4 regions of the Streptomyces sp. NPDC048639 genome follow, and region 1 is predicted to be linked to each of the others. Evidence: riboswitches for the same ligand, from Rfam matches in the RefSeq annotation. Region 1 holds a riboswitch; each other region holds the start of a gene.
The links. Region 1 has a riboswitch for cobalamin ahead of ACGFNH_RS00290 (cobalamin biosynthesis protein). Riboswitches for the same ligand answer to the same signal wherever they lie in the genome.
Positions count from the first base shown of each region.

Region 2: it holds a riboswitch for cobalamin, as region 1 does, so the genes downstream of both, ACGFNH_RS26345 (ABC transporter substrate-binding protein) here and ACGFNH_RS00290 (cobalamin biosynthesis protein) in region 1, are expected to answer to the same signal.
Region 3: it holds a riboswitch for cobalamin, as region 1 does, so the genes downstream of both, ACGFNH_RS10500 (ribonucleoside-diphosphate reductase subunit alpha) here and ACGFNH_RS00290 (cobalamin biosynthesis protein) in region 1, are expected to answer to the same signal.
Region 4: it holds a riboswitch for cobalamin, as region 1 does, so the genes downstream of both, ACGFNH_RS26190 ((2Fe-2S) ferredoxin domain-containing protein) here and ACGFNH_RS00290 (cobalamin biosynthesis protein) in region 1, are expected to answer to the same signal.

Region 1 is NZ_JBICVP010000001.1:50,096-57,655, forward strand. It holds gene ACGFNH_RS00260 (alpha/beta fold hydrolase) at 1-60, shown strand, start outside; gene ACGFNH_RS00265 (hypothetical protein) at 124-1,671, opposite strand; gene ACGFNH_RS00270 (alpha/beta hydrolase) at 1,995-3,122, opposite strand; gene ACGFNH_RS00275 (class II aldolase/adducin family protein) at 3,337-4,008, opposite strand; gene ACGFNH_RS00280 (anion permease) at 4,211-5,494, shown strand; gene ACGFNH_RS00285 (hypothetical protein) at 5,548-5,787, shown strand; cobalamin riboswitch at 5,997-6,129, shown strand; gene ACGFNH_RS00290 (cobalamin biosynthesis protein) at 6,272-7,357, shown strand; gene ACGFNH_RS00295 (cobyric acid synthase) at 7,354-7,560, shown strand, end outside.
Region 2 is NZ_JBICVP010000010.1:91,698-99,257, reverse strand. It holds gene ACGFNH_RS26370 (hypothetical protein) at 1-330, opposite strand, end outside; gene ACGFNH_RS26365 (hypothetical protein) at 848-1,168, shown strand; gene ACGFNH_RS26360 (DUF1295 domain-containing protein) at 1,165-2,052, shown strand; gene ACGFNH_RS26355 (ABC transporter ATP-binding protein) at 2,102-2,887, opposite strand; gene ACGFNH_RS26350 (FecCD family ABC transporter permease) at 2,884-3,948, opposite strand; gene ACGFNH_RS26345 (ABC transporter substrate-binding protein) at 4,002-5,042, opposite strand; cobalamin riboswitch at 5,093-5,219, opposite strand; gene ACGFNH_RS26340 ((2Fe-2S)-binding protein) at 5,555-6,262, shown strand; gene ACGFNH_RS26335 (acyltransferase family protein) at 6,288-7,406, opposite strand.
Region 3 is NZ_JBICVP010000003.1:496,992-504,551, forward strand. It holds gene ACGFNH_RS10485 (TetR/AcrR family transcriptional regulator) at 1-266, opposite strand, end outside; partial or broken gene ACGFNH_RS10490 (DMT family transporter) at 409-1,257, shown strand; gene ACGFNH_RS10495 (GNAT family N-acetyltransferase) at 1,364-1,894, shown strand; cobalamin riboswitch at 2,178-2,308, shown strand; gene ACGFNH_RS10500 (ribonucleoside-diphosphate reductase subunit alpha) at 2,452-4,899, shown strand; gene ACGFNH_RS10505 (ribonucleotide-diphosphate reductase subunit beta) at 4,899-5,930, shown strand; gene ACGFNH_RS10510 (hypothetical protein) at 6,356-7,560, opposite strand, start outside.
Region 4 is NZ_JBICVP010000010.1:54,041-61,600, forward strand. It holds gene ACGFNH_RS26165 (SDR family oxidoreductase) at 1-810, shown strand, start outside; gene ACGFNH_RS26170 (VOC family protein) at 1,022-1,459, opposite strand; gene ACGFNH_RS26175 (hypothetical protein) at 1,461-1,667, opposite strand; gene ACGFNH_RS26180 (hypothetical protein) at 2,165-2,827, opposite strand; gene ACGFNH_RS26185 (low affinity iron permease family protein) at 3,530-3,898, shown strand; cobalamin riboswitch at 4,115-4,242, shown strand; gene ACGFNH_RS26190 ((2Fe-2S) ferredoxin domain-containing protein) at 4,557-4,943, shown strand; gene ACGFNH_RS26195 (hypothetical protein) at 5,103-5,333, shown strand; gene ACGFNH_RS26200 (lytic polysaccharide monooxygenase) at 5,386-6,342, opposite strand; gene ACGFNH_RS26205 (ABC transporter permease) at 6,546-7,560, opposite strand, start outside.

The DNA.
Region 1 (7,560 bases):
AGGACGGTCGCCCCGCCGATCCTCGAGTTCCTGCTGAGGATTCACACGGACGCGGAGTGAACTGCCCGGCCGCGCCCGGCTGTTGGGCAGCCGCCGCGCCGGACTGCGGTCCGGGTCCGGTCGCTACGCCTCTCCGGTGTGCACCTGGAAGGCAGCCCTCCGCACGGCCTTGGCGAGCGCCGGGTCGGGGTGCGCGGCGGCGAGGGCGACGAGCACCTGCACCGTACGGGGATGGCCCACGGCCCGTACCTCCGCCAGCAGCGCGGGGACCGTGCCCTGCACGGCCGAGTCCAGATGGCGTACGAGCAGCGGCGCTTCGCCGTGGTCGGCGACAGCGGCGGCGGTGTCGATCCACAGCCAGGTGGCCTCTTCGCGGGTGAGCACCGCGAGCGGGTCGTCCGGGTCGACGCCCTCCTGCTCCGCCAGCCACATCAACGCGTAGGGGCGCAGGCCCGGTTCGTCGACGACGGACCGCACGGCGGGCTCGGCGGGAGCGCCGACCACGCGCAGCGCCTCGAAGGCGAGCCCGCGCAGCAGGGCGTCGTCGCCGCGGGCGGCGTCGAGGAGCTCGGAGACGGCGCTGCCGCTCGGGCGGGCGGCGAGCCAGGCCCGGTACTCGTCCCGCGCGGGGCCGGGGGTGAGGCGGGCGCAGCCGCGCAGCATGTCCTCCGCGGACCGCTCGATGTTCCCGGCGGGGCTCTGCGCCGCGACGCAGATCTGCTCCAGCTTGACCCATACGGCCCAGTTGCCGAGCGGGGTGAGCCTGGCCTGGCCGTCGCCCACGGTCAGCGCACCGACGCTCACCAAGGCGTCCAGTGCCCAGTCCAGCAGCACACCGGACGGCGGGCCCTCGGCGGCGGGCGCCCCGGCGTCGGCCTTCACCGCGTCGGGCTTCGCGGATTCGGCCTTGGCGGATTCGGCCTGCGCGGATTCGGCCTTGGCGAATGCGGCTTGCGCGGATTCGGCCTTGGGGGATGCGGCTTGCGCGGATTCGGCCTGCGCGGCGTCGGGCCCCCGGGACATTCCGGCAGCGTCGGCCGGCTCACCCGGCTCCGCCTCCGCCTCCGCGGCCCGCGGCTCGGGAATGCCGCCGCCGTAAGGCACTTCGCAGCGCTCGGTGCGCAGTTCGGCGATGCGCTGCTCCAGCAGATCCTGGAGGGCCGAGACGAGGAAGGCTCCCTCGGAGAGCTGCAGCAGGGACAGCAGCTGCGGCACAGCCTCGACGACCTCCGCAACCGGCCCGGGCGCGAACGCGGAGGGCGCGGGGTGGGCGATCGACCAGGCGTCGAACAGCGCGACCCAGCCGCGCAGCACCGCGCCGTCGTCCCGGTCCCACGCCTGCAGCCGCCAGCCGGGGCGGGCGGTGTCACCGTGCAGTTCGACGAGGCCGGCAAGGCGTGCCCGGTCCCAGTCGGCCTGCACCTGATGCGACGTCAATTCCAGTGCCGCCGCGGCCCTTTCGGCCGCCTCCGCGCTGAGCGTGCCGCTGTCTCCGGGCGGCAGGCAGGCCCCACGGACGCCTTCGGTGTCCGCCCAGCGGGCGATCCGTACGGCGTCGGCGAGCTCCGTCCGCGCCTGCCGAGCGAGTTCGGCCCTCGGCGGAGTGCCCTCGGGCGGCCGCGGCGCGCTTCGGGTGCGCCGGTTCGACACGGCCCGGCGGGCGGCGGTCATCGGTCGGCGGGGGACAAGGCGGAGCCGGGAGTCGCGCGGGGTACGGGACGTCACGGGAGCAGTCTTCCCGCTGGCGGCCGGAAAGCCCAATCGGAATCCGCTCGGGCGGCTGCCGCACCTCTCGCGCAGCAGCCGCGGGGCTGCTCCGACCTGCGCATACGTACCGCCCGCAGGCACGTCGTCGCGCAGGGCACTGCCCGCGGACGACCGTCACCGGGCAGGCGTCACGTCCTTGGCGACGGACGGCACGAGCGAGGCGCGGGTCTCCGTCGAGCGGGACCGGATGCTCCGGCGAGCGTGACTCCCCCCTCGGTCGAGCGGGACTACATCAGGGGCGTCAGGAAGCGCCGGAGCGACTCCTCGTAGTCCTCCCGGTCGGCGTTCCACGAGGACGCGTGCGGGGCGTGCTCGACGGTGTGGAGCGTGACGAGGTCGGGCCGGGCATCCGCGAGTGCCTGCGACGGGCCCCAGGGGGCGATGCCGTCGTCCGGACCGTGCAGGATCAGCGTCGGCACGGTCATCCGGTCGGGGTCGGAGGATCCGGTGAGCGGCCCGCCGTCCAGTCCCGTACGCCCTTGTGCGGCGCGCACGGCCAGCGGGAGCAGCAGCCCCGGCGTGCCGTCGGCGGAGGCGAGCGCGCGTACGGTCGCCCGCCAGTCGAGGACCGGGGAGTCGAGCACCAGGCCCTTGATCCGGTTGCGCAGGGCGGACCGCGCCGCGGCGTGCAGGGCCATCGTGGCGCCCGTGGACCAGCCGTACAGCACGACGGTCTCGGCGCCGTACCGCACCGCGTAGCGGATCGCCGCGTCCAGGTCGCGCCACTCCGTGTCGCCGAGGTGGCTGATGCCGTCCGGGGAACGGGGCGCGCCGAGGTCGCCGCGGTAGGCGAGGTCGAGGACGGGGACGCCCTGCCCGTGCAGGAAGGGCAGGACGGTCATGGGGTGTTCGCGGGTGGTGCCGAGGCCGTGCACGGTGATGACCCAGGTGTCGCGGGCGCCGGGCACGAACCAGGCGGGCAGCGGGCCGAGTTCACCGGGCACATCGACATCGGCGTGGTCCAGGCCGAGCGCGTCGCGCGGGTTGCCGATGTGCACCTGGGGGGTGAGCCAGAGGCGCGCGCCCGGCTTCAGGGAGCCGTGGGTGACCCGCTCCAGGCGGCGTACGACGCAGTCGGGCGGGTGCGGGGCGGACTCCAGGACGGGCCCGACGACGGCGTGCGTTTCCCCTCCGGTCAGCCCGTACGTCCCCGGCCGCAGTGACGCCAGACTGCGGGTGAGGGTGACCCGGTCGCCGTCCACGGCGTGCACGGTGAGGGGCTGGTCGGCGGGCAACGGCCGGGTACGCGCCGGTTTGAGGGCAGCGTCACAGGCGTACCGTCCCGCCGCCACGGCGGCGGCTCCGGCACCGAGCACGGTGGTGGCGGCCGCGGCCGCCGCTGAACGCAGGCGCATCCGTCCCAGTGTGGTCGGCCGGGGGTCGGGCGGCCAGTGGGATGGCACCGTCCGGGAGTGGCGGTGCGGGCACGGCCTCGGGGAGGGGAGCCGACCGGCGGCACGGTCGCGGCGGAACGAGCCGGCGGCCGTGGCACCCGGTCGGCCCTTCGGACGGTCGTCACCGCCCGGCCCCCGTTGGCCGTCGCCGCTCGACCCCGGTCGTCGCCGCCGCTCAGCCGCCGCCGCAGGGCTGGCCGTATCCCCGGAGCTTCTCCCCCGCCTCCGCCAGCCGTTCCGGCGACAGCAGGCTGGGCTCGCGCCCCGGCACGCCGTTCGCTGCGAGCCAGACCCGGCACATCCACTCCAGATGCGCGGTGCGGTCGTACGCCTCGTCCAGGCTCGCGCCGTACGCCACGGTGCCGTGGTTCTGCAACAGACAGGCGCTGCGGTCACGGAGAGCGTGCAGCATGTTCTCGGCCAATTCCTCGCTGCCGTAGAGCGCATAGGGGGCGACGCGCACCGCTCCGCCGAGGGTCGCCGTCAGATAGTGGATGGGCGGCAGCTCGGGGACGAGCGTGGAGACGGCCGTGGCGTGGACGGCGTGGGTGTGGACGACGGCCTCCGCCGCCGTGGTGCGGTAGACGGCGAGGTGCATGGGCAGTTCGCTGGTGGGCTTCAGCTCGCCGAGGATCTGGTGCCCGGAGAGGTCGACGGCTACCGCGTCGTGGGCGGCCAGCCGTTCGTACGGGACCCCGGTCGGGGTGACGAGCACGATGTCCCCGACGCGTACCGAGACGTTCCCCGACGTGCCGACCACCAGGCCGTCGGCGACGGTGCGACGGGCCGTGGCGACCAGGTCGGCCCAGGCCTCGTTGAGCGGTGTCGGCCGTTCCAGCGATTCCATGCATTCACCTCGATGTCAGTGAGCTGTTTCACAGTGTTGGGCGGGACGGCCGTCACCTGGGAGGCTGATTCTCCGCACATTCGGCCGAGAACCGACCACCGCTGCACAGCAGCACTCCAACGCCGCGTTCAGTTCATCTTCCGTTCACTCGCCATCCCTACGGTCGCCGTGCCACTGACCATCGAGCTGATTGCCTGGGTGAATGGAACACATCACGCTTCTCATCGGGATCGTGATCATCACGGCCTTGGTGTTCGACTTTACGAACGGCTTCCACGACACAGCCAACGCCATGGCCACGACCATCTCCACCGGGGCTATGCGGCCCAAGACTGCGGTGGCGATGTCGGCGGCCCTCAACCTCGTCGGCGCGTTCCTCTCGGTCGAGGTCGCGGCCACGATCTCCAAAGGCATCATCGACGAATCCGGCATTCGACCCGAAGTCATCTTCGCGGGTCTGGTGGGTGCCATCGTCTGGAATCTGCTGACCTGGCTCGCCGGACTCCCGTCCAGTTCCTCGCACGCTCTGTTCGGCGGCATCATCGGCGCGACCGTGGCCTCGGTCGGCTTCGACGCCGTCCACGGCGACGAGGTCGTCATGAAGGTCCTCATCCCGGCCGTCGCCGCTCCGATCGTGGCCGGTGTCGCCACGCTGCTGGCGACCCGCCTGACCTACCGGGCCGCCCGCAAGGCCGACCCCGACGCCACCGCCAAGGGCTACCGCGCCGGCCAGATCGCCTCGGCCGCGCTCGTCTCCCTGGCCCACGGCACGAACGACGCGCAGAAGACCATGGGTGTGATGACCCTGGCGCTGATCACCGGTGGGGTGATCGCCCCGGACGCCGACCCGCCGATGTGGGTCATCGTCTCGGCCGGACTCGCCATCGCGCTCGGCACGTACCTGGGCGGCTGGCGGATCATCCGCACCATGGGCAAGGGCCTGACGGACATTCAGCCGCCGCAGGGCTTCGCCGCCCAGACCGGCGCCGCGGTCACCATCCTCGCCTCCTCCCACCTCGGCTTCGCCCTCTCCACCACCCAGGTCTGCTCCGGTGCGGTCATGGGTTCCGGCCTCGGCCGCAAGGGCGGCGTGGTGCGCTGGTCCACGGCCGGCCGGATGTTCGTCGCCTGGGGCCTGACGCTCCCGGCCGCGGGCCTGGTCGGCGCGGCGGCGGCGCTGCTCGCCGAGCGCGGCCCCATCGGGATCACCGCCGTGGCCGTCCTGGCGCTGCTCGCCTGCGGGGCGATCTGGGTCGCCTCCCGGCGCCGGCCGGTCGACCACACCAATGTCAACGACGCCGAGATCCCGGAGGAGCCGGTCGGCGTCATCACCGCCGCCATGCGGTCCGTCGCCCCGCCCCCGCTGGGCGGTTCCGGCTCGGGTTCCGGCTCGGGCACGGCGGACCAGTCGGAGAAGTCCGGGACGGGCGAGGGCGGCAAGGTCGCCGAGCCCCGGTCGTCCAGCGGCTCCAAGGTTTCGGTCTGAGCGCCGGCCCGGTCCGGCACGCGAGTCGACAGCAGTAAGAAGGAAGCATCCGCATGGAAATCGACTGGGCAGCACTCGGCCAGGTCTTCGGCGTCAGCCTGCTGGTCACCGTCGGCATCGTGGGCGTGTTCACGCTCGGCATCGTCGGCAGTTCCCGGAGGACGGAGACGCAGCCGGACGGCACGGTCGCGGCGACCGGTTCTCCGAGCCCGCAGGCGCGCATCGGCGCGTACCTCTGCTACGCGCTGTGCGCGGCCGCGGTCGCCTACGGCCTGTATCTGATCGTCGCCTGACGGCACATCCGCCCTGGGAGGCGGTACACCGGTCACCCCTCGCGGCCCGGGAACGGCACAGCCGTTCCCGGGCCGCGCTCGTACGGCGGTCCTTGTGTGCTGCGCTGTGTTCGTACGACCTGCCCCTGCGGCAGTCATCTCGCAGGTCACGAGCAAGTTGACGGCTGTTCGCGGGCCGTGGTGGACTGCCGGGGCCAAACGGCGGCAGGAGAGGAAGCCGGTGCGAATCCGGCGCGGTCCCGCCACTGTCACCGGGGAGCGCTCCCCCACCCCAGAAGTCACGGCCCGCAGCGGCGGGTTGGAAGGCCCGGGGGAAGCGCCGATCCGGGAGCCAGGAGACTCTCACCGCCGGTCACGTCGAGCCAGGGCGCGGACCCTGAGTGAGGACATGTCGCCATGCCCGGCCGCCGTCGTACGCCCAGAGCCCCCGTGCCGCCTTTCCGCCGCGCCCGTTCCCTCCGAGGCATGACGGCGTCCTGATCCGATGCGTGCCGAACACGCCTCCTTCGTGTACGGCGCCGCACTGGGCTTCGCCGCCGACCTGGTCGCGGGCGACCCCCGGCGCGCCCATCCCGTAGCCGCCTTCGGGCGTGCCGCGTCCGCCGCCGAGCGCCGCCTGTGGCACGACCACCGCGGATACGGCGCCCTGTACGCGGTGGTGTGCGCGGGCGGTGCCGCGGCCGCCGCGGCCGGGCTCTCGCATGCCGTGCGCCGCTCCCCCGCCGCGGCCGTCGCCCTGACCGCCGCGGCGACCTGGTCGGTGCTGGGCGGCACTTCGCTCCGCCGTGAAGCGAGGGCCGTCGGCGGCGCCCTGGCGGCGGGCGACGTGGACCTGGCGCGCGAGCGCCTGCCGCATCTGTGCGGCCGTGACCCGCAGGGCCTGGACGAGCGGCAGATCGCGCGGGCCGTCGTGGAGTCGGTCGCCGAGAACACCTCGGACGCGGTCGTGGGCGCCCTGGTGTGGGGTGCCGCGGTGGGCGTGCCCGGCCTCGTGGGCTTCCGTGCGGTCAACACCCTTGATGCGATGGTCGGTCACAGGTCGCCCCGCCATGTCCGGTTCGGCTGGGCGGCGGCCCGCCTCGACGACGTCGTGGGCTTCCCCGGCTCGCGGCTCACCGCGGCGCTCGCGGTCCTGGCGGGGCCGGACCCGCGCGGCGCCTGGCGCGTGCTGCGCCGGGACGCCCGCAGTCACCCGAGCCCCAACGCGGGCCCGGTGGAAGCGGCGTTCGCCGGAGCCCTGGGCGTACGGCTCGGCGGAACCCTGGCGTACGGCGGGCGCGTGGAGCACCGGCCCGTGCTGGGCGAGGGCAACCGCCCCGTGGAGGTGGCGGACATCGAGCGGGCCGTACGGCTCTCCCGGCGCGTGAACGCCCTCGCGCTCGTGGCGTGCGCGGGCGCGCGCCTGGTGTGGGGAGCGCTGTGCGCGCGGCAGGACCGGTCGGGGCGTACGGCGGGTCCTGCACGTACGACGTTGCAGCGCGGCCGGCGGACGGGCCGGCCCGGGCTGACGGCAGGCGCCGGACGGCTGGGCGCAGGGATCCGGGGAAACACCGGGAAGGGGTCGGCATGACGCGGGCACGGGGCGGGGGCCTGCTGGTCGCCGGGACGACATCGGACGCGGGCAAGAGCGTCGTCACGGCGGGCATCTGCCGGTGGCTGGCACGCAAGGGGGTCTCCGTCGCCCCCTTCAAGGCGCAGAACATGTCGCTGAACTCCTTTGTGACACGCCAGGGGGCGGAGATCGGGCGCGCCCAGGCGATGCAGGCCGCGGCC
Region 2 (7,560 bases), on a different contig from region 1:
GCGTGCCTCGTGCACACTGCCGCCGAACGACTCCGGCAGGGGACGACGCTGCCAATCGGTGCCGTCGTAGTGCAGCAGGAAGCCGTCGCCGGCCGCGTAGCCTCCGGCGTCCCCGACGGCGCGAGTGGCATTGCCCACCACCCAGATGTCGTCGGCGGCGATTGCCGTCACGTCGGACATCCGAGCCGTCTCCGTGCCCTTGAAGACCTTGTCGTACGTCCAGGTCATGTCAGGGCTGATCATGGCGCGTACAGCCAGCACTGTGACGAACAGGAGCAGGAGCGCCACGAGCGCCACGTTGACCTTGACCATGCGTGACGCGTCGTACATGTTCCCACCTCGCTCCTCGTCCGCGGCCGCCTGCCCGGATCCTGCCTGGCCGGTGTGAGCCTGGACAGCTGTTTGACCGGATCGAGTCCGTGCTGTTTCCGGATCATGTACGGGACGCAGCGGTGCCCCGGGACGCCGATGCTCGAATCGGCACCGGCTGGGGCGAGTTGGCGATCCGGGCGGTACGCCGCGGCGCCCGGGTCCCGCTCCCTGGTCCTGGTGACCGAACAGCACGACTGGCGAGACGACGTATCGAGGAGGCGGGCTTCGCGAACGCGCCGATGTGCGGCTGTGCGACGACCGCGCGGGGCGGGGGCTCGTACGACGCGGTCGTGAGCGTCGAGATCGTCGAGGTGGTCGGCGCGGAGTTCCGGCCGGTGTGCTGCACGGCGCTGGGGCGGCCGCCTTGCTCCGGGCGACAGGGGCGCGATCCAGTCCATCAAGCTGCCGCACGACCGGATTCCGGCCCACGCGCGACACACACACGTGGATCCAGACATGCATCTCCCCCGGCGGGATGATTCCTTCCGTGCGTGCCATGGACGAGATCACCCGCCTCCACACCCGCCTGCGCCTCGCCCACCGCAACGCGTTCGGCCCGCACACCGCGCAGACGCCGAGGTTGCGGCGGGAGCGGTGCACCGAGCGGGGCGGCCGGGTGGACGGGCTGGGCTTCGACGCGACGTTCCGGCGGATGTGGAACCTCCATCTCGCCCATTCCCAGGCGGGGTTCGCGGCCGGCCACCTCGACGTCGAACGGATCCTGTTCACCGGAGGGGACGCCGAGGACGCCGGGTGCGCCGCCGCCGCGACGACCGGGGAGGGCGATGCCCGGTGAACGCCTTCGACTCGGGATTCGCCTGGAGTGCCTTCGCACTCAACCTGGCGGTGGCCGCGGGCGCGGCCTTCGCCGTCCTCCTCGTCACCTTCGCGGTGGCGCTCCGCGTGCGGATGCACCGGATCGTCGACATCGCCTGGGGCCTGGCCTTCGCCGCGATCGCCGTGGCCTCGTACGGCATGTCGGCGGGGTACGGCGACGACGGCCGGCGGCTGCTCGTCACCCTCCTCACCGTGGTGTGGGGGTTGCGGCTGGCCGGGTACCTCGCCCGCCGCGGGCGCGGACACGGCGAGGACCCGCGCTACGAGAGGCTGCTGGGCAAGGCACCGGGAAACCGCACCTGGTACGCGTTCCGCATCGTGTACCTCGTGCAGGGCGTCCTCGTCTGGCTGGTGTCCCTGCCGGTCCAGGCAGCGGTGTACGAGACCGGCCCGATGAGCGTCCTCGCGTGGCTGGGGACCGCCGTGTGGCTGCTCGGGCTCACCTTCGAGACGGTCGGCGACCACCAACTGGCCCGGTTCAAGGCCGACCCGGCGAACCGCGGCCGTCTCATGGACTACGGCCTGTGGGCCTGGACCCGGCACCCGAACTACTTCGGTGACTTCTGCGTGTGGTGGGGCATCTTCCTCATCGTCTGCGATGCGCCCGCGGCGGCCGCGGCGACGGTCATCGGTCCGTTGGTCATGTCCTTCCTGCTGATCGGCGGCAGCGGCAAGGCGCTGCTGGAACGCCATATGGCGGAGCGGCCCGGCTACGCCGCCTACCGGGCCGGGACGAGCGGGTTCTTCCCCCGGCCGCCACGCGGCCCACGGGAGGAGCGAGGTCCTCGCCGCGATGACGGCGGCGGTCGCGGCCCGGACGGACAGTCCGGGCACTCCGGGTAGCCCGCGCAGTCCGGTGGCCGGGGGCGACTCCCTCCCCGCACCTCGCCTCCTACCGACCGCAGTTGCCGGGAAGAAACGTCACATGAGGCGCGCCGGTCCGCGGATGCACCGCCACCTCGCCCTCCACGCCGTACACGGTTCTCAGCAGTTCCGGGGTGAGGACCTCGGCGGGCGGGCCGGATGCGGCGACCTCTCCTTCGCGCAGGACGTACAGCCGATCGCAGTAGTACGCGGCGAGGTTGAGGTCGTGGAGTGCCACGAGCACCGTGGCGGGCAGTTGCCGCAGGACGCCGAGGACCTCGAGCTGGTGGCGTATGTCGAGGTGGTTGGTCGGTTCGTCGAGGACGAGCAGGGAGGGCTGCTGGGCGAGGGCGCGGGCGATGAGCACGCGCCGCCGTTCGCCTCCGGAGAGCCGGTCGAAGGGGCGGTCGGCGAAGTCGATGGCGTCCACGGAGGCGAGGGCCGTCTCGATCAGCCGGGCGTCCTCCGCGGTGTCCCCGGCGAGCAGGCGCTTGTGGGGGGTGCGGCCCATGGCGACGACCTCCCGCGTCGTGAGGTCGATGTCCCCGCCCCCCTCCTGCACCACGGCGGCCATGGTGCGGGCGAGTCGGCGTACGGGCAGGGACCAGGCGTCGGATCCGTCGACGCGTACGCACCCGGCCCGGGGGCGCAGGACGCGGTAGACGGCGCGCAGGAGGCTGGACTTGCCGCTGCCGTTGGGGCCGACGAGGCCGATGACTTCGCCGGGCCGGGCGGTCAGTGAGACGTCCTGGACCAGAGGGTGGGCCCCGGCGGTGAGCGTGACGCCGTCGACGGCGAGTTCGGATGCGGTCATGCCACTCCCCGCTCGGTCCCGCGCCGGGCGTCCCGGCGCATCAGCCACAGGAAGAACGGGCCGCCGCAGAGCGCCGTCAGCACACCGGCGGGGATCTCCATCGGTGCGGCGATCGTGCGCGCCGCGATGTCGGCCCAGATCAGGAAGACCGCTCCGGCAAGTGCGGCCGTGGGCAGGACCCGCCGGTGGTCGCCGCCGACGACCAGGCGCACGATGTGCGGCATGATCAGTCCCACGAAGCCGATCGGCCCGGCCGCGGCCACCAGGACTCCGGTGACGAGGGACAGCAGGACGAACATCCGCACACGGAACCGGGCCACGTCGAGCCCCATCGTCGTGGCGGCCTCCTCCCCCGACAGCAGCAGATTGAGCGACCGGGACTGGACGAGCAGAACACCGATGCCCAGCACGAGGGCGGCGGCGGGCAGCCACAGCGTCTCCCACCGGACGCCGCCGAGGCCGCCGAGGGTCCAGGCGAGGATCTCGCGGGCCTGGTTGCCCCGGTCGGCGGTCAGCAGCAGCAGGTTCATCACCGCGGTGAGGACCGCGGCGACCGCCACCCCGGACAGGACGAGCCTGACCGGGGTGATGCGGCCGCCGGCGCGGGCGGTGACGTACACCAGCAGCAGGGTGAGCAGGGCCCCTGCGAAGGCGGCGGCCGACAGGGACACCGGCCCGAGGACGCTCAGGCCGAAGACGATCACCACGACGGCGCCGAGCGAGGCTCCCGAGGAGACCCCCAGCAGATACGGCTCCGCGAGCGGGTTGCGGACCAGTGCCTGCATCGCGGTGCCCACCACGGCGAGCCCCGCGCCCGTCACGGCCCCGAGCAGCACGCGGGGTGCCCGCACGGTCAGGACGATCGTCTCGCGCGCGGGGGACGCGACCGGGTCCGGCCAGTCCGCGCCGAGTGCGTGCGTCACGATGCGCCACACGTCGCCGGGCGGCACCTGTACCGAGCCGATGGCCATGCCCGCGGTGAGCGACAGCAGGAGCAGACCGCCGAGGACGGCGAGGGTCAGGGGGAACGCCCGCCCCCGTCCCCGGGGTTGACGACTCATCACCCGGGCGGCGGGGGGCACGGACTCGGTGGCGGCGGCGTGCGGCGGGGCGGTCACCGGAACCTCTCGGGGTGCAGCCCGCGCGCCAGATCCTGGACGGCGTACGGGGGACGGACACCGACCAGGGTCGAGGTCAGCGGCAGCACCACGAACCGCTTGTGCTTCACCGCGGGGACGTCGGCGAGAGCGGGCTGGGAGAGCAGGAACTTCTTTTTCTGCTCGATGCTTCCGGAACCCGCGTAGTCGTAGAGGGCGATGACCTCCGGCTTGCGGTCCACGACCTGCTCCCAGGACACGTCCCCGAAGACGTCGTCGAGGTCGTCGAAGACATTGCGGCCTCCGGCCAGGCGGATGATCTCGGTGCCCAGTCCCTTGCCGCCCGCGGTGAACGCCGCCTTGTCACCGCTGTCGTAGACGAACACGGGCACGGTGGCCGCCCCCTCGACCGCCCGCTCCGTCGTGTCGATACGCCGCTGGAGGCCGGATACCAGTGTCTCGGCGCGCTCCCGGACACCGAAGATCCTGCCGATGGTGCGGATCTCGGCGTATGTGTCCTTCATGGACAGCTTGTTCTTGCCGCAGTACTCGCGGTTGAGATACGTGGTGATGCCGGCGTCGCTGAACGCCGTGCGGGAGCGGCCCTCGTTCTCGGCGAACGCGCTGCCGTAACCGCCGTAGACGAAGTCCGGTTCCGCCTCCAGAACGTTCTCGAAGGACGGTTCCTTCTTCGCCAGTTGGGGGACGGCCGCGAAGTCCTTCCGGTACTGGGGCAGGACGGCCGAGTCGGGGAACGCGGTGCCCACCATCCGGTCCTTCAGACCGAGAGCGAGCATCAGCTCCGCGGGGTGCTGGTGGATGGTGACCACCCTGGACGGCGGCTTCCGATACGTCGTCCGCGTGCCGCAGTTGTCGATGGTGACCGGGAAGCCCTTCGCCGCCGGTGCGGGCGCCTTCCGGTCGGTGCCGTCCTGCGGGGCGCCGCAGGCGGCCAGCAGTATCGCGGACAGAGTGAGGGCCGCGGACACGGCGCGCGCGGTGCGGCGCTGCGGACGGGCAGGGGAAGAGAACAGGGGACGGGACATGCCGTCGTACACGTAGAGCCTCCTGGGGAGTCCGCGCTCCTCGGAACGGGCCCGCGACAGGGCAGTGTCCTGACTCCCGGATCAGCGTTTCCCCCGGCCTTCCCGCGCTGCGCGCAGTGGCCGTGTGCAAGGGGTCCACTCCCCGGTCACAGTGGCGGGACCGTGCCGGAATCGCACCGGCTTCCTGTTCCCGTCGCGGTGGTGACCAGGCGATATTACGTTCCCTTGAGGGGGAGGTGAAAGGGCGCACGTCCGGTGGCTCCGCCGGGGCGTACCCGCCACCGTGCCGATGGGCACCGCCCGTTGTCGTGATGTGGCCGGTGACACGGGGCGGGGCCTGGCGGGCGCCTCGCGGTCCCTGCGATGCTGCGATCCGGCCCGCGACCGCGGGGCGGGAAGCGGGAGCGTTTCCGGCGGACGGGAGACGGAGCACCGATCGTGCGCGACCAGGACGGCCGGATCACCGGGCACGGCCCCGGCGACGGCCCGCACCCCCTCCCTGAACCGGAACTCGCCCTCCGCCCATGACGACCACCGACGCACTCGCCCGGTCCTCCGCCATCGGCCCGTACTTCGCCGTGTCGTGCGGGCCGCGGTCCGACACCGCTCGTTTCCGGCCACTCACCGATCTCTACCAGGACACGGCTGCGTTGGCGGACTACGTGGCGGCCGTGGGGCAGCGGCTCGGCACGGGCCCCGACCGGGTGGCCGCCTCCACGCTGCACATCGGAACTGCCGCACGCCTGTGGTCGATCGCCCTCGCCACCGCCGCCCTCACCGGCAGGGTGCCGGACCTGGCACCCGAGCGGCTGCGGTGGCGGACGCCCGAGTCCGGTCCGATCGATCTCTGGCTGCCGGAGGCTTCGGCGCTCACCGGAGGTGACGTGCCCGACGGCCTGCACGAGACCGTCCTGGTCCGCAACCTGCTACCGCTGGGCGACGCGCTACGACGGCAGTTCGGGCTGTCGGCGCGCATCCTGCCCGGCAACGCGGCCTCCGCGCTGATCGGCGCCGTACGCGTGCTGGACGCCCACGTCCCCGATGCCCCGCACCCGCCGCTGCCGGTCGCCGTCGCTCTGCTGGGACGGGACCCCCTCGCGAGCGCCGGTGATCTCACCGTCACCCCGTTCACGTACCGGCGCCGGAGCTGCTGTCTCTACTACCGGGTCGACGGGCGCGGGCTGTGCGGGGACTGTGTGCTGCACCGCAGGGAGGCCGGCCGCCGCGGATGACGCCGCGCCCGGCCGGCCCGAACGGTCAACGCCGCGAGGCGAGTTCGGTGGCGTCCCGTTTGAAGGCCCACTCCATCCTCGGCTCCATCGAGAAGCGGAAGACGCGCCGGACGGGTGGGGTGCAGAGCGCCGTGATCACGGCGGCGGCGATGACGGTGACCGTGATCTCGCCCTCGGGGGTGTGAAGCCACGGCAGGTCGTACCAGTTCCAGAAGCGCGATCCCTTGGCGAGGAAGCCGTGCAGCAGGTAGCCGTAGAGGGTGCCTGCTCCCAGGGCGGTGAACCACATGCGCCGCTTGGGCACCCAGGTGAGGAAGCAGGCGACCAGCACCATGGAGCAGCCGAAGAGGGCCACGGTCATGACCGCGCCGCTCCAGGCGGGGGCGCCCAGTTCCTGCGCGCTGTCGCGCCGGTAGAACCAGACGGCGTTCATCCGGGGGGCCGCCCAGTAGGCGACGGCCAGGGCCATGGCGAACACCGGCAGGGACAGCGTCCTGACTTCCTTGCGGCGCAGGACCTGCAGATGCTCCGGTCGCAGGAACAGGCCGACGACGAAGAACGGCAGGTACTGCAGGATGCGCTGCAGATCGAGGTCGTCACCGATGTCGGGTGAGACGGTGGCGAGGACGGCGATGGCCAGGGCGATGGGTATCGGCCACCGGAGCATCTTCCATACGGGCGTGGTCAGACGCCAGACGAACAGCGCGGCCAGGAACCAGGTCAGATACCACGGGTCGAGCAGGCTGATCGGGTAGCCGGGGTCGTCGTCGGCCCAGCGTTTGAAGAGCGAGTACGCCACTTCGAATATCACGTAGGGCACGACGAGGCCGGTGACGAGCCGCTTCAACTGGGCGGCCGTCATGGTGAAGCTGCGCGAGAAATACCCGGAGACGAGCACGAACGCGGGCATGTGGAATGTGTAGATGAAGATGTAGAGCGCTGCCGCCGCCCGGCTGTCGCCCCGGAGCGGTTCCCACGCGTGGCCACACGCCACGAGGACGATCGCCAGGTACTTGGCGTTGTCGAAGAAGGCGTCGCGCTGCTTGACCTCTCGTCCGGCGGCCGCCCCGGGGCCGCTCGGTGCGGCGCTGCCGCCGCCCGTCCCCGCGGGCGTGGAGGCCTGCCGTTGCACGCGGAGTTCCATCGTCCTCGCAGAGTCGTTTCTGCGCTGCTGGTCGGTCACGCGGCCACCCGCCCGGCACGACGCGACACGTGCACACGCGGCACGGCACCCCTGCGGCAGGAGGCGGTGCGGACCGTCCACGGCACCGTTGTGGCACCGCCTTGCGCGTGTGCGT
Region 3 (7,560 bases), on a different contig from region 1:
GGCGCGCCCTCGGGAACGGTGTCCACCCGGTCGGTCAGCCGCTCGCGCCAGCGGCGGTCGCGGGCTTCGAGGTAGGCGACGACGAGGGCGTCCTTCGAGCCGAAGCGGTCGTAGAGGGTCTTCTTGGTCACCCCTGCCTCGGCGGCGATGGTGTCGACGCCGACGGCGTGGATGCCGCGCCCGTAGAAGAGCTTCGACGCGGCGTCCAGGATGCGCCGCGCGCCCGGGGTGAGCCGCTCCGGGCCGGTGCGGGCGGTGTCCGGCATGGCCTGCCTCCTCGGGGTCCGCCTTGACAGTAAACCGATCTGTTTAGTCTACTGGACGCATCGGAAGTAAACCGATCTGTTTACCTCGGTCCATGGTCCGCCCGTCGGGCCGGGCGCACCGACTGGTGAAGGAGGCGGCCTTATGACGCGGGAGACGGGCGTACGGGACGCACTCGCCGCAGCGGGGTTCGTGGTGATGTGGAGTTCCGGCTTCGTCGGGGGCCGGCTCGGTACGGCGGAGGCGTCCACGCCGACGGTGCTGATGTGGCGCTTCGTGGTGGCCGGGGCCCTGCTGGGCGCCTGGTGGCTGACCGTACGGCGGCGGCGCCTGCCGCTCCGTGACGTGGCCGTCCAGACGGTCGTCGGCCTGCTGTCGCAGGGCGTCTATCTCTTCACGGTCGTCTCGGCCATCGACCTCGGCGTGGCCCTGGGGACCGGCGCGCTGGTGGCCGCGCTGCAGCCGCTCGCCGCCGCCGGTCTGGCCGGCCCGCTCCTCGGCGAACGCGTCACCCGCCGCCAGTGGGCGGGGCTCACCCTCGGGCTCGCCGGTGTGTTGCTCGTGGTCCGGGGCGACCTGGCGAGCGCCTCGTCCACACCGGCATGGGCCTACGCGCTCCCCTTCGCCGGGATGCTGGGCCTGGTCGCGGCGACGGTGGTGGAACGCCGGGCGGGCAGCTCGCTGCCGCTCGCGGACGCGCTGCCGTTGCAGGTCGCGACCAGCGCCGTGCTGTTCACCGGTATCGCGCTCGGTACGGGCGCCACCTCCCCACCCGCGACCTCCGGCTTCTGGACGGCGATCGCGTGGGTCGTCGTGCTGTCGACGCTGGGCGGATACGGCTTCTACTGGCTGGTGCTGCGGCGCGGCAGCGTCACTCGGGTCTCCAGCCTGCTCTACCTCACCCCGCCCACGACGATGCTGTGGGGCTTCGCGATGTTCGGGGAGACGCTGGGCCCGGTCGCGGCGGCGGGCATGGCCGTCAGCGCGGTGGCGGTGGCCGTGGTGCACGCGCCCAGGTCCGTACGGCCGCCCGCGGCCCCCTCCGCCCGCGCCGATACTCCGGTGACGGAGGACGGAGAACTGCTGCAGACTGGCGTACATGGACGTCAGGATCCGTGCCGCCCACCCGGAGGAGTACGCGCCCCTCGGGGAGATCACGGCCCGGGCCTATCTCGCGGACGGACTGCTCGACTTCGGGGACGACGATCCGTACCTGGAGCATCTGCGGGACGTCGGGAGCCGGGCCGAGCACACCCGGGTGCTGGTCGCGGTGGACAGCGGGAGCGGTGAACTGCTCGGCGGGGTGGCCTTCGTGGCCCCCGGCAGCCGGTACGCGAACGTGGCCCGCCCCGGCGAGGGCGAGTTCCGCATGCTCGCCGTCGCGCCGTCGGCACGCCGCCGCGGAGCCGCCGAGAAGCTCGTACGGGCCTGCATCGGCCTCGCGCGGGAGCAGGGCCTGGACCGGATGGTGCTCTCCAGTCACGAGCGGATGCGGACCGCCCACCGGCTGTACGAGCGGCTGGGGTTCGTACGTGCGCCGGAGCGGGACTGGTCGCCCCTACCGGACCTCGGCCCGCTGTGGGTCTTCACCTCGGAGCTGGGGCCGCAGAGCGGGTCGGCACCGAGCTGAGCCCAGGGGGCGCGCCGCGACCGGGCGGTGCGCATCGCGGGCCGCGAAGTGGTGCGGCGCGGCGACGAGTTGCGGAGCCGCCCCGGAGTGAGAAGTCTCACCGCCCCTCCCGTACGCCTCTCAGGGGGCCGGATCCAGCCGGTGCGGCGCGCCCGCCCGGAGGCGGCCCGAAGCCGCTCCACGCCCGGATCCCGGGCTCCACGGGCCCCTGCTCAACCCGCCCACCACCGCGATCCTTTGAGCGCACGACACAACATGTGGGGGTGCATGCGCACGGCACCACTAGATGTATGCTCGTCCCCGTTGCCGCAGCAGGGGAATCCGGTGGGAATCCGGAACTGTCCCGCAACGGTCTGGATATGCGCATGTGCGCCCGTCCGAGTCCGAAAACCTGCCGGCGACGCCCGGCTCGACCGAACCGGGCCATGACACGTCCGGGCCTCGTGGGTTGGGCCTGCGGGACGACGCGCTGTGCTGCGCCCTGACGGGGGGTGGGTTCCGTGCGCGCCCGCGGGCACACCGTCCCTCGCGGCCCCAGCCGAGCGAGGGAGAACCACGTGACCGTCGCGCCCGCAGACCCTGCGTCACGCGAGTACGTACCGGAGTCCGCCACCGTCGCGGAGACCACCGCGCCCGTGGACCGGGGTACGTCCGTGGACGGCGCCGACGCCCCCGGCGCCGCGCTGCTGCGCACCCTGACCGACCTCACCGCCGACCTGCCCGCGGCCGATGCCGGCCGGGTCGCCGCCGCCGCCCTCCGGGGCCGTCACGCGGGTTCGGACGAGGCCGAGTTGCGGGAGTTGGCCACCGAGGCGGCGGCCGGTCTCATCTCCGAGGACCCCGAGTACTCCCGGCTCGCGGCGCGCCTGCTCACCCGGGCCATCGCCGACGAGGCCGCGGGCCAAGGCGCCGTCTCCTTCTCCACCTCGGTCGCCACCGGCCACCGCGAGGGCCTGATCGCCGACGGGACCGCGGAGTTCGTCCGCGCCCACGCCGCCCGTCTCGACGCCCTCGTCGATGCCGCGCTCGTCGGCGGGGCCGACGACCGGTTCGGCTACTTCGGCCTGCGCACCCTGCACAGCCGCTATCTGCTGCGCCACCCCATCACCCGTCAGGTCATCGAGACCCCGCAGCACTTCATGCTGCGCGTGGCCTGCGGGCTGGCGGAGGACGGCACCGAGCGCGCAATCGGCGAGGTGGCCGCGCTGTACGGCCTGATGAGCCGGCTGGACTACCTCCCCAGCTCCCCCACGCTCTTCAACTCCGGCACCCGCCACCCGCAGATGTCCTCCTGCTATCTGCTGGACTCCCCGCTGGACGAGCTGGACTCGATCTACGACCGCTACCACCAGGTCGCCCGGCTCTCGAAGCACGCGGGCGGCATCGGGCTCCCGTACAGCCGTATCCGGTCCCGGGGTTCGCTGATCCGCGGCACCAACGGGCATTCCAACGGCATCGTGCCGTTCCTGCGCACCCTCGACGCTTCCGTGGCCGCGGTCAACCAGGGCGGCCGGCGCAAGGGCGCGGCCTGTGTCTACCTGGAGACCTGGCACGCGGATATCGAGGAGTTCCTCGAACTGCGCGACAACACCGGCGAGGAGGCCCGCCGCACCCACAACCTCAACCTGGCGCACTGGATCCCCGACGAGTTCATGCGCCGCGTCGAGGCGGACGAGCCGTGGTCGCTGTTCTCCCCCTCCGAGGTGCCGGACCTGGTCGACCTGTGGGGCGAGGAGTTCGACGCCGCCTACCGCAAGGCAGAGTCCGAGGGCCGCTACGCCAAGCAGGTCCCGGCCCGCCAGATCTACTCCCGGATGATGCGCACCCTCGCCCAGACCGGGAACGGCTGGATGACGTTCAAGGACGCCGCCAACCGCACGGCCAACCAGACCGCCGAGCCCGGCCGCGTCGTCCACTCCTCCAACCTCTGCACCGAGATCCTGGAGGTCACCGACGACGGGGAGACGGCCGTCTGCAACCTGGGCTCGGTCAACCTCGCCGCCCACCTGGGCGATGACGGCGTGATGGACTGGGAGCGGCTGGACGCCACCGTCCGTACCGCCGTGACCTTCCTCGACCGGGTCGTGGACATCAACTTCTACCCGACCTCCCAGGCCGCGGCGTCCAACCGGCGCTGGCGGCCGGTCGGTCTGGGCGTGATGGGCCTTCAGGACGTCCTCTTCCGGCTGGGACTGGCCTTCGACTCCCCCGAGGCCGCCGCGCTCTCCACCCGGATCGCCGAGCGGATCATGCTGGCCGCTTACGAGTCGTCCTGCGACCTGGCCGAGCGGCATGGCCCGCACCCGGCCTGGTCCTCCACCCGCGCCGCACGCGGCGTCCTGCACCCCGACCACTTCGGGGTGGAGCCGCAGTGGAGCGAGCGCTGGGAGGCGCTGCGCACCCGTATCTCCCGTACGGGCATGCGCAATTCGCTGCTGTTGGCCATCGCGCCGACGGCCACGATCGCCTCGATCGCGGGCGTGTACGAGTGCATCGAGCCGCAGGTGTCGAACCTGTTCAAGCGCGAGACGCTCTCCGGCGAGTTCCTCCAGGTCAACTCCTACCTGGTGGACGAGCTCAAACGGCTCGGCGTGTGGGACGCCCAGACCCGGGAGGCGCTGCGCGAGTCCAACGGCTCGGTGCAGGACCTCGCGTGGATCCCCCAGGACGTACGGCACCTGTACCGCACGGCGTGGGAAATCCCGCAGCGGGCGCTGATCGACATGGCCGCGGCCCGCACCCCGTACCTCGACCAGAGCCAGTCGCTGAACCTCTTCATGGCCTCCCCCACCATCGGCAAGCTCAGCTCGATGTACGCCTATGCGTGGAAGAAGGGCCTGAAGACGACGTACTACCTCCGGTCCCGTCCGGCGACGCGGATCGCCCAGTCCGCGCGCGCCGCCACGGCCGCGAGCGCACCCATCCCGGCCCAGCAGGCCGCCGCCGCCGACGAGGCCGTCGCCTGCTCCCTGGAGAACCCCGAGTCCTGCGAGGCCTGCCAGTAATGACGTCCCCGACCACCGAGACCGCACAGAGCAAGAACCTGCTCGACCCGGGCTTCGAACTGACGCTGCGTCCGATGCGCTACCCGGACTTCTACGAGCGCTACCACGACGCGATCAAGAACACCTGGACCGTGGAGGAGGTCGACCTCCACTCCGACGTGGCCGACCTCGCCAAGCTGTCGCCGGGCGAGCAGCACATGATCGGGCGTCTGGTCGCCTTCTTCGCGACCGGCGACTCGATCGTCGCCAACAACCTGGTCCTCACCCTCTACAAGCACATCAACTCCCCCGAGGCGCGGCTGTATCTGTCCCGCCAGCTCTTCGAGGAGGCCGTGCACGTCCAGTTCTATCTGACTCTGCTGGACACCTATCTGCCCGATCACGACGACCGGGTGGCCGCCTTCGCCGCCGTCGAGAACATCCCCTCCATCCGTGAGAAGGCCCAGTTCTGCTTCCGCTGGATGGACTCGGTGGAGGAGATGGACCGGCTGCGGACGAAGGAGGACCGGCGCCGCTTCCTGCTCAACCTGATCTGCTTCGCCGCCTGCATCGAGGGCCTGTTCTTCTACGGGGCGTTCGCCTACGTGTACTGGTTCCGCTCGCGGGGTCTGCTGCACGGCCTGGCCACCGGCACCAACTGGGTGTTCCGCGACGAGTCGATGCATATGGACTTCGCCTTCTCCGTCGTGGACACCGTCCGCCAGGAGGAGCCGGACCTCTTCGACGAGGACATGGGCAAGCAGGTCACGGCCATGCTGGAGGAGGCCGTGGAGGCGGAGCTGCAGTTCGCCCGCGACCTGTGCGGGGACGGCATGCCGGGGATGAACACCGACTCCATGCGCGAGTACCTGCAGTGCGTCGCCGACCAGCGGCTGCGGCGGCTGGGCCTGCCCGCCCGCTACGGCTCGGAGAACCCGTTCTCCTTCATGGAGTTGCAGAACGTCCAGGAGCTCACGAACTTCTTCGAGCGCCGCCCGTCCGCGTACCAGGTGGCGGTCGAGGGCTCGGTCGCCTTCGACGACGAGTTCTGATCCGGACCCACGCCCGGAGTACCGACAGCACGGTGGCCCGCATCCCCGCGAGGGATGCGGGCCACCGTCGCTCTCGGACACCGCACTCGGAGGCGGACCGGAAGCGGCTCGCCCGGTGGTCGACGTGCGGGCGGTCGCAGGCACCGTCGCCCTGGTGGCCGCCGCTCCGTGGAATCCCGCGTGAACCAGCGCGAGGCACCGCTTCCCGCTCGCGTACGCTCCGGGAGCCCACCGCCAACGTGCCCCCCTTGGGCACATGGCGCCCGCGGGCGTGACGGATGAGAGAGGGGGCTGCAGCCGGTTCTTCCGGCTGCAGCCCCCTTGCGTATGCCGCGCGGCGCGGGCGTCCGTTGACCGCGATCGTCTCGCTCATCGCGATGACCGGAGCGGCGAGGTCGCCCGGCAGGCTGTGCTGCTGGTCTGCTCTACCGGTTGATCGAGCCGATGTTGGTGGAGCGGTCCACGGCGGTGCACTGGCTGGCGTTGGTGGAGCCGGTGGCAGTGAGGTTGAGGTTGTTGGTGCTGCCACAACTGTTGTTCTGCCGGCCCTCTTGCGCGGTGTTCTGCTGGAAGAGGTCGGCGGTGGCTGAGCCACCTTCCGCCTGGGCTCCTCCACCGATCTCCGCGGTGTGGAGGTTGGCCGAGCCGTCGACCGTCTTACAGCCCACCTGTGACCGGCTGCCGGTCAGGGTGAGGCCCCCGGCGTTGGGGTTGCTGCAGTTGTTGTTCTGCCGGCCTTCCTGGGCGGTGTTCTGCTGGTGGACACTCGCGCCTGTGCTGGAGCCGCCTTGAGCTTGGGCGCCTCCACCCCTGACCAGGGTGTGCTTGTTGAACGAGCCGTCCTTGGTTCCGCAACGCCCCGTCAACCGGCCACCGCTCACGGTGATGTTCGTCTGGTTGGGGTTGCTGCAGTTGTTGTTCTGCCGGCCTTCCTGCGCCACGTTCTGCTGGCCCACGCTGCCGCCTGAGCTGGAGCCGCCTTGAGCTTGGGCGCCTCCACCCTTGATATCGGTGTGCTTGCTGAAGGAGGAGTCCTGCTGTGTGCAGCGGTCCTCCACCCGGCCCCCCGTCACCGTGAGGTCCGCGGAGTCGTTGGGGTTGTCGCAGTTGTTGTTCTGCCGGCCTTCCTGGGCGATGTTCTGCTGCGTCACATTGTCGGCTGTGCTGGAGCCGCCTTGGGCTTCGGCGCCTCCGCCCTTGATGCGGGTGTGCTTGCTGAAGGAGGAGTCCTGCTGTGTGCAGCGGCCTTCCAACCGCCCCCCCGTCAGCAAGATTTCTCCGTTTTCGTTGGCGCTGCTGCAGTTGTTGTTCTGCCGTCCTTCCTGCGCCACGTTCTGCTGGTCCACGCTGCCGCCTGTGCTGGAGCCGCCTTGGGCTTGGGCGCCTCCACCCTTGATATGGGTGTGCTTGCTGGACGAGCGGTCCTTGCTCCCGCAGTGCGCCCCCACCCGGCTCCCCGTCACCTCGAGGAACGAAAAGGCGTTGGAGTTGTTGCAGTTGTTGTTCTGCCGGCCTTCCTGGGCGATGTTCTGCTGCGCCACGGTGCTGCTGGTCGAACTGGAGCCGCCTTCTGCCAGGGCCCCGCCGCTCTCGGTACGGGTGTGTTCGCTGAAGGAGGAGTCCTGCTCCG
Region 4 (7,560 bases), on a different contig from region 1:
CTGGTGCGCCAGGCGGTGGCTGTGGGCTGGGAGACGGCTGCGACATACCGCTCCCGTCCCGGCAACATTGCCGGAGCCTCGTGGCACCGGCTCGAGCTGCGCGTCCCGGGGCACATCGACGAGATGCTGGCCGCGATCGCCCCCGTCGCTGTCATCAACGCAACCAGCGGAATGAGCGACTGGGCGGTCACCGCTGACGGTTCGATCCGCGCGGCGATGGCCGCGACCAAATACGGTTGTCGTCTGGTCCATGTCTCCAGCGACGCGGTGTTCTCCGGTTCCCGGATCCAATACGACGAGACCTGCCTGCCTGACCCGGTGACCCCGTACGGCGCGGCAAAGGCCGCCGCCGAGACCGCTGTACGGCTCCTGGAGCCCGCCGCTGCCGTCGTACGCACCTCATTGATCATCGGGCACGGCCGATCCGTGCACGAGCGTATGGTCCACGCCCTGGCTGCAGACCCGCACGACGGTGGTCTGTTCACCGACGTCATCCGTTGCCCGGTGCATGTCGAAGACCTGGCCGCCGCATTGCGAGAACTCGCCATGTCCGACGAGGCGGGGATGTTCCACCTCGCCGGAGCGGATGCCATCAGCCGTCACGACCTCGGCGTTCTCATCGCCCAACGCGACGGGCTCGATGTCTCTCGACTGCCCGCCCGGCGGCGAGCCGACTCCCTACTGCCCGGGGCCCTCGACGTCCGCCTCGACGGCCGCGCCACACAGAGCCGCGTGTGCACGCGACTGCGTGGAGCCCACGAGTTCCTTCACGTTCCGGGAGGCGACCGCACAGTGCCGCATGCCTGCTAGGCATCGTTGGATCGCCGTGCGGACCAGAGAAGGGTGCGGTGCGTGCAATGTGGTGTCCGGCCGCGGGGATGGTCGCGGCCGCCGCGTCACCACCCCCTGAGCACCCGTGGCCCGGGGAAGCCCGGTCCGGAGGGCGAGGGAAACCGGTCCGGACCGTCTGGGAAACCCGGTCCGGACCGCGCTGATGTCGCCGGCGCCGCCGTGCGGCTGATCAGTCGAGGCAGAACTCGTTTCCCTCGGGGTCGGCCATCACGATGTGACCGGCGCCGAGCGGGGGAGCGGGCTCGTGGCGCTGGAGCCAGGTGGCGCCGCGGGAGACGAGCCGCTCGGCTTCCGCCTCCAGGGCGGCCATCCGCGCGTCGCCCTCGAGCCCGGGGGCGCCTCGCACATCGAGGTGCACGCGGTTCTTGGCCTGCTTGCCCTCGGGCACCCGCTGGAAGAACAGCCGCGGCCCGGAGCCTTCGGGGTCGACCACCGCTGAGGCGTCGTTGCGCTTCTCGGGCGGCACGCCCATCGCATCGAGGGCCTGCTCCCACGACTCGAAGCCCTCGGGCGGATCCTGCAGTTGGTAGCCGAGCGCCTCGGCCCAGAACGCGGACAACCCGGCCGGGTCGGCGCAGTCGAAAGTGATCTGGATGTCGCGGGCCATGTCAGCTCGCCTCCTGCCGGGTCTGCTGGTGGGTGTGCCGGTGGTGGTCGAGGGGCAGGCACGCCTCGGCCGGATGGTGGGTCTGCTCGCGGTGGATGTGCAGCACGGGCGCTGCCGGAGGACGTTCGGCGTGCCGGCGCAGCCCGTTGGTCCGGTGGCAGGCGAGCGGCCGGTTTCGGAGGTGGAGGTTCCAGGTCTGGTCGGTCATGGGTTCAGCCTTCCGCATATTGCGGACGGATTCGTTCCTGGATCCGTGGAACGGATGAGGGTGTGACCGTCGAGGCGCCGACCGAGCGGGTGCTGCGGTTCCGTGGCAGAGCGGATCGCGGCAGCCGACGCGCTGCTGATCCTCGCCGGCCGCGGCGAACTGCACGCCGCCCAACTGGGCCGGGACATCGCCGAGCCGACCGGCGTCGACGGACTCGAGCTCAAGCGGATCACGGAAGCCCTCCGCCTGGCTGGCTGCCCGGACCGGCGCCCCGGCGACCGTGTACGCAGTGCCGGCCGAGGCCCTGCCCGGTGTGCTGCCGGAGTAAGGCGCTCGGCCGCGCGCCGGATGCCGGGCCTGCTGACCCTCGCGGCCGCGTGCGCCGAGACCGATTCCAGCCGCCCTTCGGGTCCCCGGCCTCGCCACCAGGCCGAAAACGGCGTGGAGGCTCCCAACTCCTCAAGGCCGCCCGCTGCCTGCGTGACGCCGGCGCTCAATCACCCCGGCGGCTGGCACCGCTGCGGAAGCGTGACCCTTCCGGGCCTGTGCTCGAACGAATCCATGACCAGCCACTCGTCCAACTCGGGGTCGTAGAGATTCTGGACACCGAACTGCAGCACCTGCCAGAACGTGCCGCGATTCTGTTGATCGACGTAGATATCGCCGAGCGCGAGTGGGAAACGCAGGAACTTTCCGGGAGGTAGCTTCGGCAGGACGACGCCCACCCTCCAGTGATTCACCTGCCGCTGCGGATTCCGCTGCAGGATCTCCTTCCCGACGAACCGCGCGTTCTTGAACCCCTCGTTCAGCGTTTCCAGACTGAAGCCCGGGATCCGTGAGCAGGGATGTTCGTTCAGACCGGGCCACTTATAGGTAAGGGTGTAGAGCGTGTTGCGATAGATCAGGTTCGTGAACCAGATCGGGTACTCCGGTCCTCCCGCGACCATTTGACTGTCGCCGTTCTTTCCCTCCCACGTGAACGGGACCGTGATACCCAGATCCCGGACCACCCACTTTCCCTTCCCGCGGAAATCTCGCGGGAGGCGGGGTGGTTGTGGTGTCTGCGAGCTGACCTGCTTCGCAGTCTCGAACGGCGTCGTGGTCCCGGTCCGCGTTCCGGCGTCGGCCGGTGGGGGAGCTCCCAGGAATGCGGCGATCACTCCCGCGACCGCAGCTGACATGGCCGCCCGACGTGTGACTTTCCAACCCATGGTCTCCCTCGGCTGTCGCGTCGCGCGCCGGCGTGGCGCAGGGGGCAAACACAGCGATGATCGGACACCGTCCCCGGAATGGGAGAATCCGAAACCGGCGGTTGGGCCGTTCTGTTTCCGGGCCGGCCCGGGCGCGGATGGTGTTCCCGGCAGAGCTTTCGCCGCCGAAGAATCCGGGCTCGAACACTGCTGCGGGCGATTCGTCAGGAATGAAGAACTGCGGGCAAAGCGTCATGCAAAAGACCGTGACCCCGGCTCTTCTTCTCCATGGGGTGAGGTGTTGAGGGCTGGGTGTTGACGGCCGGGGTGTTGTGGGCGGGGCGTTCACCGGACTGCGGTGAGGCAGTTCGAGTGGCCGCTGTCGGTGGTGCGCGAGGGGGGCGTGGAGGGGGCCTGTGGCGGTCGGTCGTGGCGGCTGCCGCTGGGAGAACGGCGACTGACGGAGGCCCGAAGTGGTCCGAGGTGGTTTGAGTGGATTCGTCCGCAGTGGGCGGGGAGGGAAGTCGCCCACGAAGTGGGGTCCGACCGGGCGGTTGATCGCGGCCTTATTGAGGGGGTCCGACGGGGCGGGCTCACTGTTCGGCGCCCCGCGGTCGGCACCGGTGCGACCGTGGCCGGTTTGTACCGACGGCGCTGGGACAGGCGCAGGTCATGACGATGCAACATCCCGCCGAGCGGTCCCGGGACGGGCGGGGCCGCTTCGAGCGACTGGCCCAGGCGGCGTCCCACCTCACCGCCTCGCCACTGTTCTACGGTCTCTGCCTCGCCCTGGTCGCGCTGTTCATCGCCGTCCACGCCGCCGGAGCCTCGCTCGCCACGCAGATCCTGGTCGGGGACATCATGACCGCAGTCACCCTCCTCCTGCTGGCCCTCCTGAAGAACTCCGAGATGCGTGCCGAGAGCGCCGTCCAGCGCAAGCTCGACAGCATCGCTGCCGCCCTCCTGGAACAGCGCGAGGGCACGTCCCACAAGGCTCAGGACGACCTCGAGCGGGTCATTCGCATCGAGGAGGAACTCTGAGGCGAACGCCTTCGGCCATGTGCCACCCCCTTGGTGCCGCTCGCCCGCGTGGGCCGCGTCGTACGGCACGCCCCGGCCGGTGTGCGACCGGCGGCGGCCGGGGACTGCCGTATCCGAACGACCCGTTACCCGGATCCTGTACGACCGGAGGTCCGGTGCCCCGTCGAGCGACGCGATGTCCTCTGCGATGATGGCGGGCGAACAGGGCGACGGCGGAACGAGGAAGCCGGTGTGAATCCGGCGCGGTCCCGCCACTGTGATCGGCGAGCGGATCCCGAACAGGCCACGACCCGCGTGCGGGTGGGAAGGCCGGGACGAGCAACGAACCGAGAGCCAGGAGACTCACGCGGTCGCCTCCTCGAAGGAGCTGGGGCGGATCTCCCCAGGAGGAGGTCGGGTCGGAATGCCCACGCAAGAATCCATGGTCGCGGAACCCTCGCCCGTCGCGGAGCCGTCAGCGCTCGCGGAGTCGGCAACGGTCGCCGAGTCGGTAACGGTCGCCGAGTCGGTAACGGTCGCCGAGCCGGTAACGCTCGCGCAGCCATCAACGCTCGCGCAGCCATCAACGCTCGCGCAGCCATCAACGCTCGCGCAGCCATCAACGCTCGCGCAGCCGTCGCGGACCGCGGAGCGGTCGCCGGTCGCAGAGCCGTCTGCGATCCAGGAGCCGTCGTCCGCCGCTCCGGCGCCGTGCCGGATCGTCGTCTGCCGGGACTGCTGCTGCGGCAGCCCCAAGGTCACCGGTGTCGACCACGCGGAGCAAGCCGCCCGCCTTGCCGAGGCGGCGCCCGTACGGGTCTCCGAGTGCCTGGACGTCTGCGAACGGGCCAACGTGATCGTCGTGCAGCCCTCGGCCGCGGCCCGCGCCGCAGGTGCCCGGCCCGTCTGGCTCGGCCTGGTCAACGACGATGCCGCGACCGAGGACATCGTCGCCTGGGTCCGGGCCGGCGGCCCCGGTATCGCGGCGCAGCCCGACATCCTCGAGCTGTACACCTTCCCGCCGCCGCGCCGCACTCCGGCCGTGCCGCCCACCGAAGCCAACTGACCTTCCGCGGGCGGTCCGTGCGCACATGCGGTGCCGCGGACGCCGCCACTCGCGACGACCGGCCGGCCGATATTCCGTTGCCGGTGCGCACGGGCGGTGCGACCGTTGCGGCCGGGTGACGTCGGCCGCGGGGCCGTGTACCGGGAGGGGGAGGGCCGTATGCCGAGGCCATCAGGACTCGCGTACGACGAGCGGGCGGACGGAACCGTCGTGGTGACCCACCGCCGTGCGGTCGCGGCCACCCTGCGCGGCTCGCGCGCCCGGATGTTCCTGGACGAAGTCGCCTCGGGCGACCCGCAGTTGGTCATGGCGCGTTGGACCGGCGCATACAAGCACGGCAACGAACGCATGGCCCGGCAGCATCCCCGCAATCGAGCGGGTCGCCGCTGAGCGCGGCCCCGCCGAGCGGGTCGCCGCCGAGTGGGCCGATTCCGGCACCGGTTCAGCGGGAGCGCCGCCGCTGCCGGGAGTAGGCGCCCGCCGCGCCGGCGGCGGCGAGAGCCGCGGCCGCCGCGACCGCGATCGGCAGGACGGGTACGCCACCGGCGTCGTCCGTGGCGGACGCGGGCCGCGCCGCCGGTTCGCTCCCGGACGGGGCGGGTGGGTCCGACGGTTCCTCCGTCGTGGGCCGCGCGGTGGCGCCGTCCTGCTTCTTCCGCTGCTTCTCCTTCTTCTGCTCCTGCCCGTCCTTGCCCGACGCTCCCGCGCCGCGCCCCGCCTCAGCGCCCGCACCGCTGTCCGCGCCCGCGCCCGAACTGCCGCCGGTGAGGAGGACGTCGGAGCACGAGTAGTACGTGTCCGGTGTACCGGTGTTGCGCCACACCGTGTACATGAGGTGCCGCCCGGTGCGTCCGGCGGGCAGCTCGCCCCGAAGACGGTAGGCGCCGTCGCGCAGCACCGGGTCCTTGGCGGTGAGGAACGGCTTGGCGTCCAGGTCGTCCCATGTCAGGGGCTTCTTCGGGTCGTAGCCGGACTTGGTGAGGTAGACGCTGAACGTGCCTTCGTGGGGGATGGTCGACGCGTAGGTCATGGTGAAGGGCGTCCCGGCCTTGAATCTGCCGGCGGGCCAGTCCGCGCGCGGAAGGTCGAGGCCCTTGTACGCGTCGATGCCCGCGCTGCACAGCTTTCCGTCCGGGATCATCCGGCGATCCCGCCCGGCCACATTGGGAACGCGCAGGTTGTCCCACTCCTTGAAGGCCGCGCCTCCACCGCTCGCGCGGGCAGCCGCCGTACACGCGGCCGAACCGGCGGAGCCGCCCTCCCTGCCGCATGCGGCCACCCGGCTGACCGGATCGGTCGGGGCACCGTGCGCCCAGGCGGGTCCGGCGCCGACCGCGAGAAGGAGCACCGGCGTGCTGCCGATGAGCGCGGCTGTGGCCATGGCGCGATGAGCGGACATCCGTGTGCGACCTCCTCGAGCGGCTCGGCGGCGACCACCGCCTGCCGACAAGTACGGTCCGGCACCGGGTCCGTGTTCAGTCGGAAGCGGACCTGCCGGGACCCGGGCCCCGGAGGCGGGGTTCCCGGCGGACGTACGCGGGGGGCCGGGCACGGTGCGTGGTGTCCACGCCGTGCCCGGCCCCTCCCGGCTTCGTGTACGAGCTACTCCGTGTCCGAGCCCATCGCCTTCAGCATCGGGACGGCCATCGCCTGGCGCCCCGGCCACAGTGAGGCGAGGACGCCGATCGCGGCCGTGGCGGCGAAGCACAGGACCGCCCGGTCCCAGGGGACGACCAGCGGGACGCCGCTCCGCGTGAGGACGGCGGCCATGCCGATCGCGCCGCCCGCGACGAGGCCGAGGGCCGACCCGAGGAGGGAGATGGTCACCGACTCGATGCGCAGGACGGAGGCGAGCCGTCGGCGGTCGAGTCCGAGAGCGCGCAACATGCCGATCTCCCGCAGGCGTTCGGAGACGGCCATGCCCATCGTGTTGACCACCCCCAGGGCACCGATCAGGACGGTGACGCTGAGCATGGCGTACATGATGTTCAGGAATTCGGCCGTGTCGCCGCTCGCCGCCTTGCGCACCTCGGCGCGGTCCTGCACCAGGAGTGCGGGGTTGTCGAGCGTACGCCGGATGTCGCGCTGGAGTGCGGCCGTGCGGCCGCGGTCGGCGTCGACGAGGACCGAGGCGATGAGCGGCCGGTCGTCGGCACCGGCGGCGCGCGGCAGCCTGGCGTGGGAGATCAGCGCGGGCGCGAAATCCTTGCCCTCGTAGACAGCGACGACGGGAAGGGCTGTCTTCCGTCCGGTACCGGCGACGGTGCCCGTGACGCGGCTCCCGAGCCTCAAGTGGTGGACGGCGGCGGTCTCTTCGTCGACCGCGATGCCGCGGTCCAGACGCTCCAGGGAACCCTCGCGGAGGGTGATGGGGGCCAGACGCTCCACCGTGCCGGGCGTGACGGCCGTCGCGGGGAGTGTGCTGTCGCCGGGGAGCCGGATCTCGGTGTTGACGACGGGGGTGACGGCGGCGGCGTCCGGGAGGCGTGCGACGCGGTCGGCGGCATCGCCCCCGACCTCCCCGAAGTCGACGGCCGTGATGCGCAGGTCCGAGGCCATGGCACGGTCGGCCTCCTCCTCGTCCATGCGGCTGATCGATGCCACGACGACCGTGACG